3 regions of the Neorhizobium fuzhouense genome follow, and region 1 is predicted to be linked to each of the others. Evidence: riboswitches for the same ligand, from Rfam matches in the RefSeq annotation. Region 1 holds a riboswitch; each other region holds the start of a gene.
The links. A riboswitch is a leader RNA that binds a small molecule or an ion and turns the genes downstream of it on or off. The one in region 1 is predicted to bind cobalamin.

Region 1 (6,747 bases):
CGTAGCCCATACCGGCAACGCGCTTTTATCCCACAAGGCCTATCCCGCCTACCGGGGCGAGGCGCTCTACCGCGACCAGCCGCAGGCCGTCAGCGACAAGGGCATCATCACCGCTCCCGGCACCTCCCCCTTCACCTTTGCCGTGGAAATCCTGAAAGCGCTCGATCTGTGGACGCCGGATGCGCAAGCGGAAATGGTGGGCTTTTCCGCCGAGCATCATCCGGGCTGATAGCCCGTCTCAGCCGGTCAGCACCCGGCAGGCCTTCGGTACACCATCGGAAACGTCACCCGCTATTGCGCGACGGATATCGCGACTATTGAGATGAAGGTTATGGCCGGGGGCCAAGCCGAGGCGCGTCACTTTTGACTTGGCGGCAGCTTCGAAATGTCGGCTTTCCCTGAAGAAAAATTCAAGGCAGGCCTGCCGGGAAAGACCTTCCGCTGGGGCTGACGGCAGAAGTGCCCTAAAGGCGAGCCGATGCACAAGGCAGAGACTGCCCTCTCCCGGCACGCCAAATTGCAGGGCGTCAAGATCGTCGCGCCAGATGGCGCGCCGATCCGGCTCGGTCTGGCTCACCGCGCCGCCTCGAAACGCTGCATCAGGAAGCCGCTCAGCGAACCGAGAAGCGCCCAGAACAAGAGGCTTGTGAGCGTTGCCGCCACGATGAACTGGCGTTCGAGCCCAAGCGGAGCAAGCGCATGCTCGCCATCTGGCGGCAGCGGTGCGCCGATGGCATGTGGTGCCGCGATGAGCGCGATGGCCGCGACCGCCGATACCGCATCGCGTCGAAACGCCAGCAGCGCGATGCCGAGTGCAGTAGCAAAGGCCGTCGACAGCCACCAGATCTGCCGCGCGCCAAGATCGCCGGCCGGAGATCCCGGCAGTTCCGGCGGAAGCCCCACCATGGGCGCCAGCATCACAGAGGCAAAACCGGCAAGGCCGAAGAATAGACCCGTGCGCCAGTCGATAGTTTTGGCAAGCCCGCTCTGGCTCGCAACCGCCAGCAGCCCCGAAAGCACCAGCGCATAGCCGATGGCCGTCAGGATATTGGCCGCGGCCGTATAGGACAGCCGTTCCAGACCGTCGGCGGGCGTCCAGCCTGCCCCGTGGTCTTGCCCCCCATGATCATGACCTTCCTGATCATGACCTTGTGCATGTTCATGCGCTGCCGTTCCGGCGGCATGGCTATGAGACGTGGAGTTTTCGGCAACAAGCGGGGCCTCTGCCGCCGGCGCGTGATCATGACCGACGGAAGCCGCACTTTCATAGGTTTCGGCAGACAGAATGAGCGGCGTGGTGCCGACCATCTGAATCAGCGAGACGGCAATACCGCTCACGATCCCCACCATCACGGCGGAGAATACAATGGATCTGAACATGGAGAAAAACCTTATCCCCGGCGGCACCGGCCTTGACCGCGCTCGGCCTCAACAGGCGCGATGCCCCGAAATCACAATGCAGGAATGGACTTCAAACCTCTTTAAAAGAGGCAGTGGAGCGCGCTAGTGGCAGGGAAAGGCATTGGCGTGGCGCGTATCGTGGGCGGCATTGTGAACAACCTCCGCGTGGGAGAAACCGACGAAGCCGACGATGAACAGGCCAAGCGCGACCGCAAAGACGGCCTGAAGCTGGGATGTGGATTTCGCCGAAGTCCCGGCGACGGATGTTTGGATCGACATGCAAAAACCCCTCGTTGCATATGCGTTGACGACAGATGCGGCGGCAGGTCTCCTGGCTCGCGGGTCACCGTTCAACGACCAGACCTTCCCGGTTTCCCAGTGGCCAGAACAGTCGATGAACTCACCGCTCACAGTTGCGGGGGCAGCCACGAATGAGGCACCGCTGACAATGCCCTATCGTATTCCCTTTTCATCCCGACGGATCTTTCATCCGGCAGGAACCGTCACACGCCCTTCTTGTCGCCTGCCACCGGGGGTCTGTCAATACGCGTCGCAACCCTCCGGCTTCTTCGCTTGTGCGCAGGTCCGCAGTTGCGCTGTTCAGCGCGCCGGAACCGCCTTCAGATAGGCCGCGATTGCCGCAAGATCGCTCTTGGGCAGGTGCGACAGGTTCTGCTGCACCTCGACCATCGAGCCGCCGGCGCTGTCGAAGTCGGGCGTGAAGCCGGTTTCCAGATAGTTGGCGATGTCACCCTCGCTCCAGCTGCCGATGGTCTGCGAGCCCGGCGTGATGTCGGGGATGCGTCCCTCGCCTTCCGGGTTGGGGCCGCCGGCCAGCCACTGGTCCGTCTGCAGCCCGCCCAGCGCATTGCGCGGCGTGTGGCATTCGCCGCAATGGCCGGGGCCTTCGACGAGATATTGCCCGCGCTTGACGATGTCGCTCGGGGCGTTCAGCGCCACCCGCGGTTCGGCACTGAAGAACAGCAGTTTCCAGCCGCCGAGCGTCACGCGCAGGCTGAACGGAAAGGAGAGATCATGCGGCGGCGCGACATTCGGGCTTGCCGGCAGCGTCTTCAGGTAACCGAAAAGGTCGTTGACGTCTTTTGGCGTCATGCGCGCATAGGAGCTGTAGGGGAAGGATGGATAAAGGTGCTCTCCCTCCGGACCGACGCCGCGCGTCATGGCATTGCCGAACTCCGCCAGCGTCCATGCGCCGATGCCGGCCTTTGGGTCGGGTGAAATATTGGGCACGTGGAAGGTGCCGAACGCCGTCGGCAGCGCCCGCCCGCCTGATAGCACCTTCTGCTCTTCGCCCTTGGCATCCTTTTGCGCATGACAGCTGACGCAGCCGCCCGCCCAGAACAGCGTTTCGCCATTGGCGACATCCGGCGCCCCAAGCCCTGCCCAGTGCTCGGCGGGATAAGGCTGCGGCCGCGTCAGCCCATAGGCGACGGCAGCACCTGCCACCACGACAATTGCGCCGGCCAATGCCAGCTTGGCTGTTATCGATGCCACGGCCGCACTCCGCTACCGAGAAAGATTTACTGTGAAAGGATTGGCAGACGGGCACCCCGCCGCGCAAGACGAAAATGCGCGGCGGCGATGGCAGGAGAGCCCTTACCGCTTCAGGCGATAGGCCTGGTGGCAGGTGCCGCAATCGGCGCCCAGCGTCTGCAGGGCCTGGCCGACGGAGGCCTGGTCGGTCGGCATGGAGGCGAGAACCGTATCGGCATCGGTGGAAAGCTTCATCGCCTTGGCCTTGAAGTCCGCCATGTTCTGCCAGATCGCCGGCGAGGCAGCCGTGTCCATGCCGGTTTCGGAGCCGGCCGGGAAATGGTTGGGAAAATCCTTGGCCGAAGCGCTGATTGTCGAGACGGCCGTCTTCACGGTTGCCGCATCATAAGGCTTCTGCCCCTTGGCGATGGCGCCCAGTTCGCCCATGGAACCGCCGATCTTCTTCATCAGCGCCTGACGCTCTGCCTGCGGCTCGCCGGCGGCAAAAGCCATGCCGGCGCCAAGACAGAGGGCCATCACGGCCGTGGAAACCCGCTTCAAATTCATGTCCATACTCCCTTGTGCGCAAGCCATAGTGTGGCGCGACGCTCTGACGACGGCGCCATGATTACACCGTATGCATTTGAGAGAAATGGCATTTCAGTGCTCACACAGAGATGTGAAGAGCTGCGACATCATGCATCAGGCTGGCCGGGCGGCAGGCCAGCACGTGGGTGCCCTGACGCCCGTAACCCTTGATTTCAAGCCGGTCGCCATACACGTCCACGAGCGCAAAGGCATTGCTCGCCTCGGTATCCACCATGCCGCAGAAATTGACGAACCAGCAGCCGCCGGCGCGGGCGATCCGGCCCGCATGATAGTGCCCGCAGAGATAGGCGATCACCTGCGGCGAGGCGGTGAGAAGATCGACCAGTTCGCCGCTGTCCCAGAGCGCATGGTCGCTTTCGGGATAAAGCGGAAAATGCCCCATGACGATCACCGGCTGGGACTTCTCCTCAGCCCGCTGAAGCTCGCGGCGGATCCAGGCAAACTGCCGGCGGGAAATCCCCGCATTCCAGTCCATGGCATTGATGGCGCCGCAGGCACGCAGCCGCGACAGCCGGGCCTTGGCTGCCGCATGCGCCTGCGGATCGGCAACGGTTGAAAACAGGCTTTCCTCGCAGCCGTCGATGACCAGGAAGCGGATGCCCGAGCGGGTAAAGGCATAGTACGGCGCCGGCATGCCGAGCTTTTCAAACACCTGCGGCAACCGGTCGGGTGCGACGAGAAAATCGTGATTGCCGGGCAGGAACAGGCATTCGTGGCGCGAGCGGCCATAGATTTCGAGCGGCGCGTCAAAACTTGCGAAATCGCGGTCGATGAGGTCGCCGAGCGTCATGACGAAGGAGAGATCCTCCCCCTCGAAGGTCGCGATCGCTTCGGCAAGCTTGCCGAGGCTGTTGCGAAAATGCCGGTCCAGACCCGTGTTCGGCTCCAGATCGGCATATTGCGGGTCGGCGATCACGCCGAAGCGAAGAAGCGGCTGATGTGACATGGCGTTGCAATAGCCGGGCGGCGTGACAGGGACATGACAGGCGGTCGGATGTGGGGGCGTTGCGCCGGTGGGCGGTGGCCTCCGCCAAGACGCAAAACGCCCGGCGGGAAAACCCGCCGGGCGTTTTGCATTCGACAGAAACGAGCGACTTACTTGGAAGCGGCTTCGTACATTTCCAGAACGTGGTCCCAGTTGATCAGGCTGTCGACGAAGGCTTCGAGGTACTTCGGACGGGCGTTGCGGTAGTCGATGTAGTAGGAATGTTCCCACACGTCGACGCCGAGGATCGGGGATGCGCCGTGGACCAGCGGGTTCTCGCCGTTCGGGGTCTTCGAGATGACGAGCTTGCCGTCCTTCACCGAAAGCCAGGCCCAGCCGGAGCCGAACTGCGTGGTGCCGGCGGCGATGAAATCGGCCTTGAACTTGTCGTAGCCGCCGAGATCGCTGTCGATGGCGGCCTGCAGCTTGCCGGGCAGCTTGTTGCCGCCGCCGTCCTTCTTCATCCACTTCCAGAAGTGGATGTGGTTGTAGTGCTGGGCGGCATTGTTGAAGAGGCCGGCATTGGTGCCAAACGACTTCTTCACGACTTCTTCGACCGACAGATCGCCATAGCCTGCTTCAGCGGCCAGCTTGTTGCCGTTGTCGACATAAGCCTTGTGGTGCTTGTCGTGGTGATATTCGAGCGTTTCCGCCGACATGTAGGGGGAAAGCGAATCGTAGGCATAGGGGAGTTCGGGAAGTTCAAAAGCCATGATCTTACTCCTTTTCGGCAAAACGGCGGTCTGAGTGGTGATCGGGAACATAGGTGTGCGCGTCCCAAGAGGCAACGGGCCACGGCGCAAAATTACCGGACGGAACTGTTCTTTAGAGAACGCTGCAACGGGCGTTCGGTTCACCCGGTGTCTGCCGATTTTCCTGGCGCCTGGACGCAAGGGTCGAAGGCGGCGGCCACCTTCGCTCCGTCTGCCGTCAGGCGATCAAGCCGCCGCGCGGGCCCAGTCCATGTACAGTTCCAGAGCCTTGCGGGCGAACGGCCCCTCCTGGAATTCCTGGTCGTCGAGCCGGTTGACCGGCACGATCTTGGAATAGTTGCCGGAGGTGAAGATCTCGTCGGCGGCCTTGAAATCCTCAACCGTCAGCGTGCATTCACGCACTTCGACGCCGGCGCTGCGCAAGAGGTTGATGATGCGCGAGCGGGTGATTCCGGCGAGGAAGGTGCCGTTGGCAATCGGCGTCATCACCACGCCGTCCTTGGCGAGGAAGACATTCGACGAGGCGGTTTCGGCGACATTGCCGTTCATGTCGCGCGCCAGCGCATTGTCGAAGCCGCGGCCGCGCGCCTCGATGATCATGCGGCCGCTGTTGGGATAGAGGCTGCCGGTCTTGGCGCCGGTCATGGCCACTTCCGGGTTGGGGCGGCGATAGGGCGAGACGGTGAGCGAAGACGGCTTTGCCGTGTGCATCGGCGCCTCGAACAGGCAGAGCGCAAAGCGGGTCGATTCGGGATCCGGCGCCACAACCGAATAAGGCAGACCATGTTCGGCCCAGTACATCGGCTTGATGTAGATCGCCGTCTTGCCGTCGAACTTCTTCACCCCTTCCAGCGCCAGCGCCTCGATGGCCTTGGCTTCCATCACCGGCGTCATGCCCATGTTGATGGCGGACCGGTTGACGCGCTCGCAATGCAGGTCGAGATCGGGCGAAATGCCGTCGAACCAGCGCGCGCCGTCAAACACCGTGGAGCCCAGCCACATGGCATGCGAGGTGGGGCCGATCAGCGGCGGATTGCCGGCCACCCAGTCCCCATCGACAAAGGTGAAGGTGGCACTGCGGGGCGCGGTATCGACGGGCATGTCATTCTCCTTGAAGCGGCTATTTTGGCGAGGATGAAGGCGCGCACCGGCCGCAAGGTCAAGGATTTTTTAATCCCGCCGCAGTGATCGAAAGATTATTGCTTAAAGCATGCCGCCGGCGTTCAAGGACGTGCATAAGCCAGCAGCCACTCACAGGAAACCATCACCGAATGTGATGGTGTGGCGCCCGCCGCTTCGGGCCGCCCCAGGCCGCCGCTTCAGGCCGCCTCAGGGACGTTGCTGTTGCGGCACGGGCAGAAGCGGCGCTTCCTGGCCCGGCGCCGTCACCGTCGAGCGGGATGGCAGCACGCCCCGTTCGATCAAGGGAATACAAAGGACAATGGCGATCAGCACCGCCAGCCACACAATACACCAGGAAATCCTCATCAGCCCTCATGCTTTCTCATCAACGCCACCCTAGCCGCCTCATGCGGCATAAATTCG
Region 2 (6,747 bases), on a different contig from region 1:
CGCAGAGCCCGAGCACCGGCTTGCCCTGCCTTCGATGCGCGGCAATGTCCGTATCCAATCCCGCCTGCTTCAGCACCTGAAGATCGGCAATCGTCGCCTTGGAGCCAAGCAGCAGCACGAGATCGGCATCGGCCGGCAGCACTTCTCCGGGTCTTATCCGCACAAGCTCTACTTCCGGCTCGGCGTCCAGCGGATCGAGATCGTCGAAATTGGAAACATGCGGCAGGATCGGCACGGCAATGCGGAGTTTGGCGCCGGCCTTTGCGGCAGGTTTAGATTGAAGCGCCAGCGCATCCTCGGCCGGAAGCCTTATGGCTTCGGCAAAATGCGGCAGGAGGCCGATGGGCGCCCAGCCGGTAAAGCCCTCGATCATCGTCATGCCCTCGGCAAACAGCGCCGGATCGCCGCGAAATCGATTGACGATGAAGGCGCGGATCATCGCCGCATCATCGGGCTCCAGCACCAGTTTCGTGCCGGCAAGGCTTGCGATGACACCGCCGCGATCGATATCGCCGATCAGAACGACCGGCACATCTGCTGCCCGCGCAAAGCCCATATTGGCAATATCGTTGCGCCGCAGATTGACCTCCGAGGCGCTGCCGGCCCCTTCCACCAGAACCAGATCGGCTTGCTGCTTCAGGCGGGAAAAACTGTCGAGCACCCGCGGCATCAGGCCCGCCTTGATCTCCTGGTATTCGGCAGCCCTGGCATTGCCGACCACCTTTCCCTGCACCACCAGCTGGGCGCCGACTTCGCTCTGGGGTTTGAGCAGCACCGGGTTCATGTGGACCGACAAAGGCGCCCGCGCCGCCCGCGCCTGCAGCGCCTGCGCCCGGCCGATTTCACCGCCATCGGCCGTCACGGCAGCATTGTTCGACATGTTCTGCGGCTTGAACGGCAGGACGCGAAGCCCGCGCAGCGTAAAGGCGCGCGCAAGACCTGCCACCACCAGCGACTTGCCGACATCAGACCCGGTGCCCTGAAACATCAATGCCCTGGCAGGCGGCTTCTGCGTCATCAGAACTCGATCCCGGCCTGCGCCTTCACGCCGGCCTTGAAATGATGTTTCACCAGCGTCATTTCCGTTACCATGTCGGCCGCCTCGATCAGCGCCGGCTTGGCATTGCGGCCGGTGACGATGACATGCAGATCCGGCCGGCGCGCGACAAGATCCGCGATCACCCGTTCAAGATCGAGATAGTCGTAGCGCAGCGCGATGTTCAGCTCGTCGAGGATCAGCAAGCCGACATCCGGCTCGCCCATCATCTCCAGCGCCTTCTCCCAGGCCCGTTCGGCAGCAGCCACATCCCGCTTCAGATCCTGCGTGTCCCAGGTAAAGCCCTCGCCCATCGTGTGCCAGATCATCTGATCCCCAAATGCCTGCAGCGCCACACGCTCACCCGTATCCCAGGCGCCCTTGATGAACTGCACGACGGCGACCTTGCGGCCATGGCCGAGCATGCGCAGCGCAAGCCCGAAGGCGGCCGTCGATTTGCCCTTGCCCGGACCGGTATTGACGATCAGCAACCCCTTCTCGATCGTCTTTTCCGCCACTTCCGCATCCTGCACGGCCTTACGGTTTTCCATCTTGCGGCGGTGGCGCTCGGCCTCGTTTTCGTCGATTTCCTTCATCGGGCACTCCTCGCGCTTTCCTGGGGAGCGGGACTATAGTCGAACCGCGCCCCCCGGCAATGCCTTGCCTGCCGCCATTGACACACAAGCGGCTAAGCGCATAGTGACAGGGACAACGGTCTTTTCCCGGCAACGGGGAAAGCTAAGAGGGAACGTGGTGCGGCAGTTCTTGCCTAAACCACGGCTGCCCCCGCAACTGTAAGCGGGTAGTCCGGCGCATCAGGCCACTGAAGACATCTTCGGGAAGGCGGCGCACGGGCGACGATCCGCGAGCCAGGAGACCTGCCGTTGACGATGTGACGATCCAGCCGGGCGGGGTGCTCCGGCACGGATGATCTGTTGACGAGCATGCCGGATACGCCGCGCAGGCTTGCACCCCGTTACGGTTTGCACGCGCGGGGTTACCAGGTGGATTTATCGAGACAGACGGACGACAAGACAACCGAAGCGCCGGTGGCCAACGCTTGCCCCGTTGTCGTCTTCGTCTGCGAAACCTGCCGCAGCGCCACGCAGGACCCGATGGCGCCCCGCGAGGGTGCCGTTCTGGCGCAAAGCATCAGTGACCATCACGAGCCTGGTATCGAAGTGAAGAGCGTTGCCTGCCTTGCCAATTGCAAGCGGGGCTTGAGCGCCACGATCCAGAGCAGCAGTGGCTGGAGCTATGTGTTCGGCGATCTGACGACCGAAAGCGGAGACGATCTTCTCCTCGGCGCGCGCCTGCTTGCCGGTTCAGTCGATGGGCTGATGCCGTGGAAAGGGCGCCCCGACAGCCTGAAGCGCGGCATGATTGCCCGCATTCCCCCCTTTGCGCACCCGCAATCCCAGGACCAGAAGCCTTGAAGGACAAACACATGACCTCTTCCCTCGCCCGCATTCCCTGCACGGTTGTCACCGGCTTTCTCGGCGCCGGCAAGACGACGCTGCTGTCTCAGGCCCTGCAGAACATCAAGGGCAAGCGGCTTGCCATCATCGTCAACGAGTTCGGCGATGTCGGCATCGATGGCGAGATCCTGAAAAGCTGCGGCATCGAAAATTGCCCCGAAGACAATATCATCGAGCTGGCAAACGGCTGCATCTGCTGCACGGTGGCCGATGATTTCGTGCCGGCCATCGACCGCATTCTGGCGATGGAACCCAAGGTGGATCATATCCTCATCGAAACCTCCGGCCTTGCGCTGCCGAAGCCTCTAATCCAGGCTTTCCAGTGGCCGAGCGTGAAAAGCCGCGTGACCGTGGATGGCGTGATCGCCGTGGTGGACGGGCTGGCGCTGGCGGAAGGCCGCGTAGCCGACGACATGGAGGCGCTCGCCGCCCAGCGGGTGAGTGACGAGGCACTCGACCATGACGATCCTGTCGAGGAAGTGTTTGAAGACCAGATCGCCTGCGCCGATCTCGTCATCCTCACCAAGGCCGACCTTCTGTCGCCTGCCGATCTGGAAAAGGCCCGCGCCCATGTGAGCGCTCACCTGCCGCGCGCCGTGCATATCGTCAATTCCGAGAAGGGCGCGGTCGATCCGGCCGTCTTCATCGGCCTTGGCCTTGCCGTCGAGGACGACATCGAAAACCGCAAGACGCATCACGACGACGAACTCGACCACGAGCACGACGATTTCGACAGCTTCGTTCTCGACATTCCCGCCATTGCGGATGCCGAAAGCCTCAGCCAGCGCATTGCCGATGTGACGGCGGCCGAAAAGGTGCTGCGCATCAAGGGATATGTGGAAGTTGAGGGCAAGCCGATGCGGCTTCTGGTGCAGGCCGTCGGCCCGCGCGTGAACCATTATTTCGACCGCGCCTGGACGGTCGGCGAAGATCGCCGCTCGCGCCTCGTCGTTATCGGCGAAAAGGGCATTGATGCCGCCCGCATCGAAAAGATCCTGGCCGCCTGATGCACATCCTTGCCACCACATCCTCGTCGCTCGACGATCTGATCGAACCGGTCGATCTCAACCAGACGCCGGGCGATGTGGTGGTGCTGTCCTTTTCCGACAGCGACCTGAACGGCATGGCATCGGCCTGGGACCGGCTGTCGCGCAATGACCTTACCTTGCGCCTTGCTCCGCTTTCGGACCTGCGCCACCCGATGTCGGTCGATCTGTGGATCGACAAGGTGGCCCGCCACGCCCGTGTGCTGATGGTGCGCATTCTGGGCGGCTATGACCGCTGGCGCTACGGGGTGGAAGAACTGTCGCATCTGGCGCGCCGGATGAACATTCCCCTCATTCTGTTGCCCGGCGAATGCAGCGAGACCGACGACCGTCTGACCGCCGCCTCCACACTTTCCCCGGACGAGATTGCAGGCTTCCTTTCGTTTTTCCGCGAAGGCGGGCCGGACAATCTCGACCGGCTGGCCACAAGTCTTTTCGCCCTGGCGAATGGTCAACGGGATGTACGGCCAGTGGCCGAGGCCGTGCCAAGACTTGGCTTTTACCGGCCCGGCCACGGTGTCGTCTCCCTTCCAGAGGCACTGGAGGGTTTTGCGGGCAAAAAGGTCCTGCCGCTGCTGTTTTATCGCTCGATGCTGCTGTCGGGTGATGTCGCGCCCATCGATGCGCTCGCTGCGGCGCTTGCCGCACGCGGTTTTGCGCCACTGCCGGTGTTCGTGCCGGGCTTGAAGGACTTTGCAACCCTCTCCTTCCTCGAAAAGCAGTTCGCTGCCCTTCACCCGCCGGCCCTCATCACCACGACAGCCTTTGCGAGCCAGGCGGAACTGGCGGGCGAAACGCTGTTCGACCGGCTGGGCGTGCCGGTCTTTCAGGCCGTCATCGCCACGACAAAACGCGAAGCCTGGGAAACAAGCCGGCGCGGGCTTGGCCCCTCGGATCTTGCCATGCATGTCGTGCTGCCGGAACTCGATGGCCGCATCCTTGCCGGCACCCTGTCGTTCAAGGCGGAACGCAGCGGCGATAAGGCCTATGGTTTTGCAGGCTTTGCCAATCGGCCCGAACCAAACCGGGTGGAGGCGGTGGCAGACCGGATCGCCCGGCATCTGGCACTCCAGGAAACGCCCCGTGCCGAGCGCCGGATCACCATCCTGATGCCGGATTATCCCGGCGCTGCCGGCCGCACCGGCTATGCCGTCGGCCTCGATGTGCCCGAAAGCGTGCGGCAGATTCTTGTTCAGTTAGCCGAGCAAGGATATGGCGTCACCGGTATTCCGGACACGGCAAAGGCGCTGATGGACCGGGTCCTGACAGGCGCGCACCATTTTGCCGGCGCCGAGTATGCAGACTATCTCGCCCGCCTGCCGGAAGGTGCCCAAAATGCCGTTGCCACCACCTGGGGTGAGCCACAGGCGGATGAGGCGTTTGGCCCGAACGGTTTTTCCTTCCGCGCCGCCCGTTTCGGCAATGTCACGGTGGCGCTTGCGCCGGATCGTGGCCGGGAAGCCGACCGGCGCACCGATTACCATGATCCCGCCCGTCCGCCCCGTCACGCGCTGATGGCCTTTGGCGCATGGATGCAGCGGGAATGCCATGCCATCCTGCATATGGGCGCCCATGGCACGCTGGAATGGCTGCCCGGCAAGACCGTGGCGCTGACGGAAAGCTGCTTTCCCGAGCTCCTCACGGGCCAGTTGCCGGTGATCTATCCCTTCATCGTCTCCAATCCAGGCGAAGCCGCCATTGCAAAGCGGCGCATTGCCGCCGTCACGCTTGGCCATCTGCCGCCGATGCTCACCGAGGCTGGACTGTCGGAGGCGCAGCAGAGGCTGGAGCTTCTGGTCGATGAATATGCGCAGGCCGACGGGCTCGACCGCCGCCGCCGCGACCGGCTGGCAAAGCTGATCCTCGAAGCGGCGAAGGAATCGGGCCTGGCCGGCGAAGCAGGCGTGTCCGAGGTCGACGATCCCGATACGGCGCTGTCGCGCATCGACGCCTTTCTCTGCGATCTGAAGGATTTTGCCATCAAGGATGGCCAGCATGTCTTCGGCCACAGCGATGACCGGGAGACAGACCCTGCGCGGCTCGAAAGTGCCCGATGCGAACGCGAGAGCCTGATCGCCGCGCTGGATGGTCGCCACATTCGCCCCGGCCCTTCCGGCGCGCCGGCGCGGGGACGCCGCGACGTGCTGCCGACCGGCCGCAATCTCTACGCCTCCGACCCGCGCACCATGCCGACGCCGACGGCCTTCGAGCTTGGCCGGCTTGCCGCCGACGAGGTGATCCGCCGCTACATGCAGGACCATGGCGACTGGCCGAAAAATATCATCATCGATCTCTGGGGCAGCGCCACGCTTCGAAGTGGCGGCGAAGAGGTGGCGCAGGGTCTGGCGCTGATGGGCGCACGCCCGGTGCAGGACCCGGCGACGGGGCGCGTCACCGGCATCGAAGTTCTGCCGCCGGCAAGCCTCGGACGGCCGCGGGTCGACGTTACCTTCCGCATTTCCGGTCTTTTCCGGGATATGTTTCCCGCCCTCATCGCGCTGGTCGATGCAGCGGTCAGGGCCATTGCCGGGCGCTCCGATGAGGCGGACGGCGACAATCCACTGGCGGAAGCAAGTCTGGCGGACGGTGCGGCCCCTGTCCGCATTTTTGGCTCCGCCCCCGGCACCTATGGTTCAGGCATCGAAGAACAGCTTTCCGCAGGCGATTGGGAGACACGCGAGGATCTCGGCCGCGCCTATCTTGCCATGGCAAGCCACACCTTTGGCGGGCCTGATGGCGAAGAACGGGAAGCCGGCGCGCTGTTTGAAGAGCGTGTCCGGCACGCCGATCTTCTCGTCCACACCGGCGACGATCCCGGCCGCGACCTGCTCGACGGCTCCGGCGATGTTGCCTTTATCGGCGGCTTTGCAGCAGCCGTGGCAGCACTTGGCGGCAAGGCGGATGTGATTGCGCTCGATACCACGGATCCCGAGCGGCCCCGCGCCCGCTCGGTAACGGAAGCGGTCACCCGCGTGGTGCGCGCGCGTGCCATCAATCCGCGCTTCATTGCCGGCCAGATGCGCCACGGCCCGCGCGGCGCTGCCGAATTTGCCGAGACGGTGGACCGGCTTGTGGGCTTTGCCGAAATGACGCAGGCCATTCCGCAGGGCCTGATCGAAGCCGTTTATGATGCCTACGTGGCCGACGAGCAGGTGCGCGATTTCGTGCTCGACCAGAACCCGGAAGC
Region 3 (6,747 bases), on a different contig from region 1:
CCGGACAAAGCAAAGCCGAAGGAAGACCCGACAACGGTTGCGGCAGACAGCGTGGCGACCAGCAGTGGCAGGAAATCCACCGAGATCCTGCGGCCTGCCACCCGAACATGTCGATCGGAGAAGAGGTCGTTAGCGACCGGCATGGCATAGACGCCGTAGCGGGCATAACGCTCCTCGACGGCTTTCAGGAGCCGCGGCGGCAGGGGCTCGCGACCGGATGACAGAAGATCCCGGGCAAAAAACGCCAGAACGGCCCAGATCAGCAGACAGCCGAACAGGCCGATTTCCAGCGCAAGCGCATAATGCTCCGTGACAAGGGCCGTGGAGAGGCTGGCCTGCAGGATGGCCGCGATCAGAAGAAGTGCGGCCGTTCCTGGTTTCATCGGGCGCCTCCGGCGCGGGCGGCGGGCCGGCGGGCATCCAGCGAGGCGACCTGCGCCTGACGGGCAAGCTGCGGGGCCAAGCTTTGCGGATGGCCGAACAGGAAGCCCTGAACCCAGCGGGCGCCGGCGGCATGCGCAATCAGAAGGTCCGCCTCACTCTCAACCGACCCGACCACGACCTCGTTGGCAACATGGCGGGCCAGTGAAATCAGATGGCCGAGCAGCTGCGGTGCATCCGAGCCGCGGGTGCGGATGCGTCCGGCATCGATCTTGATGACGTCGAAGCGCGTGTGGCGGGCATAGCCGATGGAGCTGAAACCGGTGCCGAAATCATCGAGCGCCACGCGGCAGCCGGCCTGCTGGATGTGCGAGACGAATTCCGCCACCGCTTCGAAACTGTAGGGACGCGCCGATTCCGAAATCTCGATGACCATGCGCTGGCCGACGCCGGCCTCGCGCACGAGACGGGGAAACACCAGCCGCCACCAGAGATCGACCGAGGCCGACAGCGCCGACATGTTGCAGCCCAGAACGACATCCGGGCGACGCACCAGCTCTTCGACCACCGACTGCGCAATGCGGCGATCAAATACCTGGGTGAGGCCGAGGCGTTCCAGCGCTGGCATGTAGACGCCGGGCATGACCACGCGGCCATCCTCATCCGACAGGCGCACGACGCATTCGCTGTAAAGAACCGACGCGGGCTCGGACGCACTGCAGACCGGCTGTTCGACCAGCGTGAAGCGGGCGTTGAACAGCGCCTCATAGGCCAGCGCCGCGGCGCTCATGTCGATGCGATAATCCTGCGCGCTGTTCTGCGAGGCGGTGTGGAGCCCTTGCGCGTCCGGCACGGTGTTGCGGCAGCTCAGCGCCACGACGATGCGGTTGTTGCCAACCGGGATCGGCAGGGCGGCTGCCGCACAAAGCGCCTCATCGACGCGCGACCAGACCGGCAGGCCATCCTCGAGCTGGAAGGGCGACGCCGCCACACCCCAGCTTTCAATGGTGAAGGGCACCTGCAGCGACCGCTCCAGCCGGCGGGCGACTTCCGCCAGGACGCGGCCGGCGACACCCTCGCCGAAATAGGTCGAAATATCTCCGAGATTATCGATCGTAATGCACATGGCAGCCGTGGCATTCATGACAGTGCTCCCCAGCTGATCATGTAGACGCGACCCGCAACGCCGCCGGCATAACAGGATGCGCCGCCGGTCTCGTTGAGAAATGGTTTGAAGACACCGTTGGAAGAAACAACGAAATCGAGACCATCCCGGACCGAAGAGCGAGCGGACGTGCAACCATCTGCTTCGCCATACCCCGGTTCACAGCCATCATAGCTGATTTCACCCTGCATGAAGGGAACCCTTTTTCCGACGGTGATTTGTACTAATAAGCCGTTAAAATTTTCAATGCTTTACGGGCATTCAACCGAGTGAAATCAGAAACTTATTTTTACTCGGCTTCTCATCTTATTGTCAATAGTAACACTTTTAGTTCGCAGAAGCATTTTGCGCGCCCTTTGCGAAGCGGTCAGCGATTAGGTTAAGCTCTTCAAGTCGAAAAACAAGGCTTTTCAATCTTGAATCGTCCTGCCCACGTAAAACCCTATGCCGTCTGCGAATTTATCCTTCCGGAGAGTCGCCACCCGATCGCGCCTCGCCTTCCGGATCCGTCGCCATTGATCCCGAGCCGTCTCACGACGGCTGAAGGAGGTTGTGCCGGATCCGCCGGCCGAAGCAGGCAAATCAATGCGAAAGGCCGTCTAGCGCACTGATCTGCAAATGAAAAGAAAATTCATTTATATTCGTAACTGCGAATAAATATGCCTGAAACGACTGTTCAAGCCACACATCCGGGGCAGACAATCCTCAATGCCGCAGATGGCGCACCGGACCGACATTCCCGCTGCTGCCCGCGCAAAAACACGCAATACGTGTATTTTTCAACCGCGTGAAGTCAAGCATTCGCCCCGAATGAGACGAGAAAAAGGCAAATTTGCTCCCAATTGGAAAATAAGCGGGCGACGTCAGAGAATAACTCCGGGACGCGCCAGTATTATAGATCGCGGAACGCGCCAAAATGAAACGGACGATCAACCACCAATGCCACCTGAGGACCGTCATGTGCCAAAATAGACAGGTATCTTTGGGTGAAATTCCCTCGCGCCCCATTCTGAGACGGTGAAACCGGCATCAGGCTGGCGCAGAAAATGGTGTGTCGCCGACGGCACCACACGACTGGAACCAGCCGCACATCCGGCGCTGGCCGATGCTCCAGGGAGCGCCGGACGTCAACGGCTGCGAAAAAGGACGAACACCAGCAGCGATCTTAACGCGCCCAGCCTCGCTACCCGCGTATCGCAAAATCCGCCGGGGCGACTTTACAAACGGATTTTGCGAATCCAATTGTAATGATATTACATAACGAACGACGACAGGATCTCTCGACCGCGGTCGCCTGCCTTGACGCGGTGCCATTGCCCGGCTTAACTGGCGGTTGATGGTTCCCCAAGCCGGTTCGCCGGAGAAGGGGATTAATAGGGAACACGGTGCGGAACCTCCATCAGGGTCCCAATGCCGTGGCTGCCCCCGCAACTGTAAGCGGATGCCAATCATCCTCGTGGTGCCGACCAGGCACCATGCCACTGCACGAAATTTTGTGCGGGAAGGCAGATGAGAGGCGCCAACCGTGAGCCAGGAGACCTGCCATCGCACTGAAGTCCAACGTCACGGGCGGGGATGCCCGGAACAGGAGCTGACATGACTATTTCTCGCTTTGCGAGCACCGGTTGTCGAACCCTCAAGCGCCCCAAACGCCTGACATCCGTCCATCAGGGCTGATTGCAGCTGAGATGCTTTTATCGCAGGGGCTGAAGGCCCCCCATAGCCACCAGGGTTCGACCACATGTTTATTCGTATGACGCACGCGTTGCGCCAGGCCTTTGCGGCCGGGCTGATTGTTGCCGGAGCAGTGCTTCCCGCTTCCGGTGCCTTTGCCGCAGAAACCACCTATCCGCTGACACTGCAGAATTGCGGACGCCAGATCACCTTTTCAAAGCCTCCGCAGCGGGCGGTGTCGCTTGGGCAGAGCACCACGGAAATTCTCTATCTGCTCGGGCTTTCCAAGCAGGTCGTCGGCACCGCCGTCTGGATCGGCCCGGTGCTCAAGGGCTACGAGGAGGCCAATGCTTCCGTGCCGCGGCTTGCCGATAACGATCCGAGCTTCGAAAGCGTCATCGCCACAAGGCCGGATATCGTGACCGTGCAGTTCCAGTGGCATGTCGGCCCGAAAGGTACCGTCGGCACGATTGCCCAGTTCGAGGATCTCGGGGTTCCGGTCTACACCTCGCCGTCCGATTGCATCGGCAAGGACAATTCCTCCGGCGGCGACGGCGTGCGGGCAGAGGCCTTCAGCATGGACCTGATCTACGAAGAGATCCGTGATCTTGCCCGGATCTTCAATGTTCAGGATCGTGGCGAGCAGGTGGTGGCCGATCTCATGGCGCGCGAAAAGGCCGCCCGCGCCAAGGTGGCCGGTGCAAAATCGACGCTGTCGGCCGTCTTCTGGTTTTCCAGCGCAACGCTTGCCGCAGATCCCTATGTGGCGGGCAGGAATGGCGCGCCCGGCTATATCATGAAGGCGCTCGGGATCACGAATGTCATCGACAGCGACGAGGAATGGCCAACCGTCGGCTGGGAAACGATCGCGCGCGCCAACCCCTCGATCATCGTGGCCGCCCGCATGGAGCGCCGCCGCTATCCGGCCGACGACAGTGCCGTCAAGGCCGCCTTCCTCCAGAAGGATCCGGTCGTCAGCCTGATGCCGGCGGTGAAGGCCGGCCATGTGGTGGAGATGGATGCGCAGACGATGAACCCGACCATTCGCACCATCGACGGCATCGAACAGTTGGCGGATGCGATTGAAAAGGCGGGCCTTTCGCGGTGAAGCACAGCCGCATCCGTCTGGCGGCGGGGGCAGCCCTTGGCGCCCTTGCCGCCCTTCTTCTGGCGCTCTGGTTCGGCGCAGCGATCGGCGAAACCGCCATTCCCTTCGATGTGGTGGCAAAAACCGCCGCCAACCGCCTGTTTGGCGCAGGATACCCTCTGGCGGCGATCGACGAAGGCATCGTCTGGAGCTACCGGCTGTCGCGCGTCGTCGTTGCGGCCTGCTGCGGGGCGGCGCTGTCGCTATCGGGCGTCGTGCTGCAGTCGCTCCTGCGCAATCCGCTGGCCGATCCTTACGTGCTCGGCATTTCCGCCGGCGCCTCCACCGGCGCGGTCTCGGTTGCGATCCTGGGCCTTGGCGGCGGCATGATCGGCCTGCCGCTGGGCGCCTTTGCCGGCGCCGTCATCGCCTTCGTGCTGGTGAGCCTGCTTGCCCTACGCGCCGGGCGCGGCTCGGCGGCAATCATTCTGGCCGGTGTTGCGGGCTCCCAGCTCTTTCATGCGCTCACCTCCTTTGTCGTCACGAAAGCCGCCAATGCCGAACAGGCGCGCGGCATCATGTTCTGGCTGCTCGGCAATCTGTCGGGCGTGCGCTGGCCGGATGTGACGCTGGCGCTGCCGGTGGCGCTCGTGGGCCTCGTCGTCTGCCTTGCCCAGGCGCGCGCGCTCGATGCCTTTGCCTTCGGCAAGGAATCGGCCGCCTCGCTCGGCATTCCCGTGCGGCGGGTCATGGTCATCCTCATTGCCACGACGGCCATGATGACCGCCGTCATGGTGTCGCTTGTCGGCTCCATCGGCTTTGTCGGCCTGGTCATTCCCCATGCGACGCGCATGCTGGTCGGTGTGCGCCACGGGGTTCTCCTGCCGGCCGCCGCCATTGTCGGCGCCATCTTCATGATTGCGGCGGATGTCCTGTCGCGTATTCTGGTCCCGGGACAGGTCCTGCCCATCGGCGTGGTGACCGCGCTCTTCGGTGCGCCCGCCTTTGCCCTGATCATGAGCCAGCGGAGGGCAAGTCTGTGAGGGTGGACGCCGACAACCTGTCGCTTGCAAGCAGCGGCCACATGCTGGTGCGCGACGTCTCCTTCACGGTCGCATCCGGCGAATTCTTCGGCATTATCGGGCCGAACGGATCGGGCAAGACGAGCCTTATCTCCATGCTCTGCGGGCTGCGCAAGCCGCGCACGGGCACCGTTTCGCTGGATGGAGAGCCGCTTGCCGGCCTTGCCCGGCGCGCGCTTGCCCGCCGTCTGGCTCTGGTGGAACAGCAGGCCGACACCTCCGAGCGCATGACGGCCCGCCAGGCGGTGGAGCTTGGCCGCACGCCCTATCTCGGGCTGTCTTCGCCCTGGTCAGGACTGGACGACGCCATCGTCGATGCGGCAATGGGAAATGTCGGCATGGCGCATCTTTCGGGGCGCCAGTGGCATACGCTGTCGGGCGGCGAGCGCCAGCGGCTGCATATTGCCCGGGCACTTGCCCAGTCGCCGAAAGTGCTGGTGCTGGACGAGCCGACGAACCATCTCGATATCGGCCACCAAATCGGCCTGCTCGATCTCGTGCGTCATCTGGATCTGACGGTGATCGCCGCCCTCCACGACCTCAACCATGCGGCCATGTTCTGCGACCGGATTGCCGTGATGAAGGCCGGCCGACTTGTCGCCCTTGGCCGTCCGGCGGAGGTGCTCACGACACGGCTCATCCGGGATGTGTTCGACGTGGAGGCAGTGGTGGAGGCCGCAGAGGGCGGCACCTGCTCGATCCGCTTTGCTCCGGCGCGGCGGATGGCGGCCGAATGAGGCGCTGATCCAGCCTCATCAAGCGCTCATCTCAAGGCCGGGGCAGGTGTCCCCTCCCCCGGCATGTTTGCAATGTTATCAGGCGGCCGGCTGCTTGGTCTTGCGCAGATAGGGCAGAACCGTATCGAAGGCGCCGAAGCGGGCAATCGCATCCTCGTTGGAAACGGCGGCCGTGATGATGACGTCCTCGCCCGGCTGCCAGTTGGCAGGCGTTGCCACCTGATGCTTGGCCGTCAGCTGGATGGAATCGATGGCGCGCAGGATCTCGTGGAAGTTGCGGCCGGTGGTCATCGGATAGGTAAGGATCAGCTTGATCTTCTTGTCCGGGCCGATGACATAGACGGAACGCACGGTGGCATTGTCGGCCGGCGTGCGGCCTTCCGAGCTTTCGCCCGCACCCGCCGGCAGCATGTCGTAAAGCTTGGCGACCTTCAGGTCCTTGTCGCCGATCAGCGGATATTCCACGTCATAGCCGGTTGCCGTGCGAATATCGTCCTTCCACTTGCCGTGGCTTTCGACCGGATCGACCGAAATGCCAATGATCTTGACGCCGCGCTTCTGGAACTCGCCTTCAAGGCCGGCCATGGTGCCAAGCTCGGTGGTGCAGACGGGCGTGAAATT

Region 2: another riboswitch for cobalamin. It lies ahead of ACEXP3_RS10680 (DUF1636 family protein); the one in region 1 lies ahead of ACEXP3_RS02080 (CbtB domain-containing protein).
Region 3: another riboswitch for cobalamin. It lies ahead of ACEXP3_RS15815 (ABC transporter substrate-binding protein); the one in region 1 lies ahead of ACEXP3_RS02080 (CbtB domain-containing protein).

What each region holds. Positions count from the first base shown of each region.
Region 1 is NZ_JBHFFP010000001.1:406,206-412,952, forward strand. Features, by position in the region: gene ACEXP3_RS02065 (type 1 glutamine amidotransferase family protein) at 1-229, shown strand, start outside; gene ACEXP3_RS02070 (hypothetical protein) at 239-577, opposite strand; gene ACEXP3_RS02075 (CbtA family protein) at 574-1,380, opposite strand; gene ACEXP3_RS02080 (CbtB domain-containing protein) at 1,504-1,680, opposite strand; cobalamin riboswitch at 1,706-1,921, opposite strand; gene ACEXP3_RS02085 (c-type cytochrome) at 2,002-2,871, opposite strand; gene ACEXP3_RS02090 (c-type cytochrome) at 3,019-3,462, opposite strand; gene ACEXP3_RS02095 (metallophosphoesterase) at 3,563-4,450, opposite strand; gene ACEXP3_RS02100 (superoxide dismutase) at 4,600-5,202, opposite strand; gene ACEXP3_RS02105 (branched-chain amino acid aminotransferase) at 5,428-6,303, opposite strand; gene ACEXP3_RS02110 (hypothetical protein) at 6,532-6,690, opposite strand.
Region 2 is NZ_JBHFFP010000005.1:58,910-65,656, reverse strand. Features, by position in the region: gene ACEXP3_RS10690 (cobyric acid synthase) at 1-1,018, opposite strand, end outside; gene cobO (cob(I)yrinic acid a,c-diamide adenosyltransferase) at 1,018-1,632, opposite strand; cobalamin riboswitch at 1,732-1,936, shown strand; gene ACEXP3_RS10680 (DUF1636 family protein) at 2,041-2,472, shown strand; gene cobW (cobalamin biosynthesis protein CobW) at 2,484-3,521, shown strand; gene cobN (cobaltochelatase subunit CobN) at 3,521-6,747, shown strand, end outside.
Region 3 is NZ_JBHFFP010000008.1:189,059-195,805, reverse strand. Features, by position in the region: gene ACEXP3_RS15830 (hypothetical protein) at 1-383, opposite strand, end outside; gene ACEXP3_RS15825 (EAL domain-containing protein) at 380-1,525, opposite strand; gene ACEXP3_RS15820 (hypothetical protein) at 1,522-1,737, opposite strand; cobalamin riboswitch at 2,867-3,107, shown strand; gene ACEXP3_RS15815 (ABC transporter substrate-binding protein) at 3,288-4,328, shown strand; gene ACEXP3_RS15810 (FecCD family ABC transporter permease) at 4,325-5,350, shown strand; gene ACEXP3_RS15805 (ABC transporter ATP-binding protein) at 5,392-6,126, shown strand; gene ACEXP3_RS15800 (peroxiredoxin) at 6,205-6,747, opposite strand, start outside.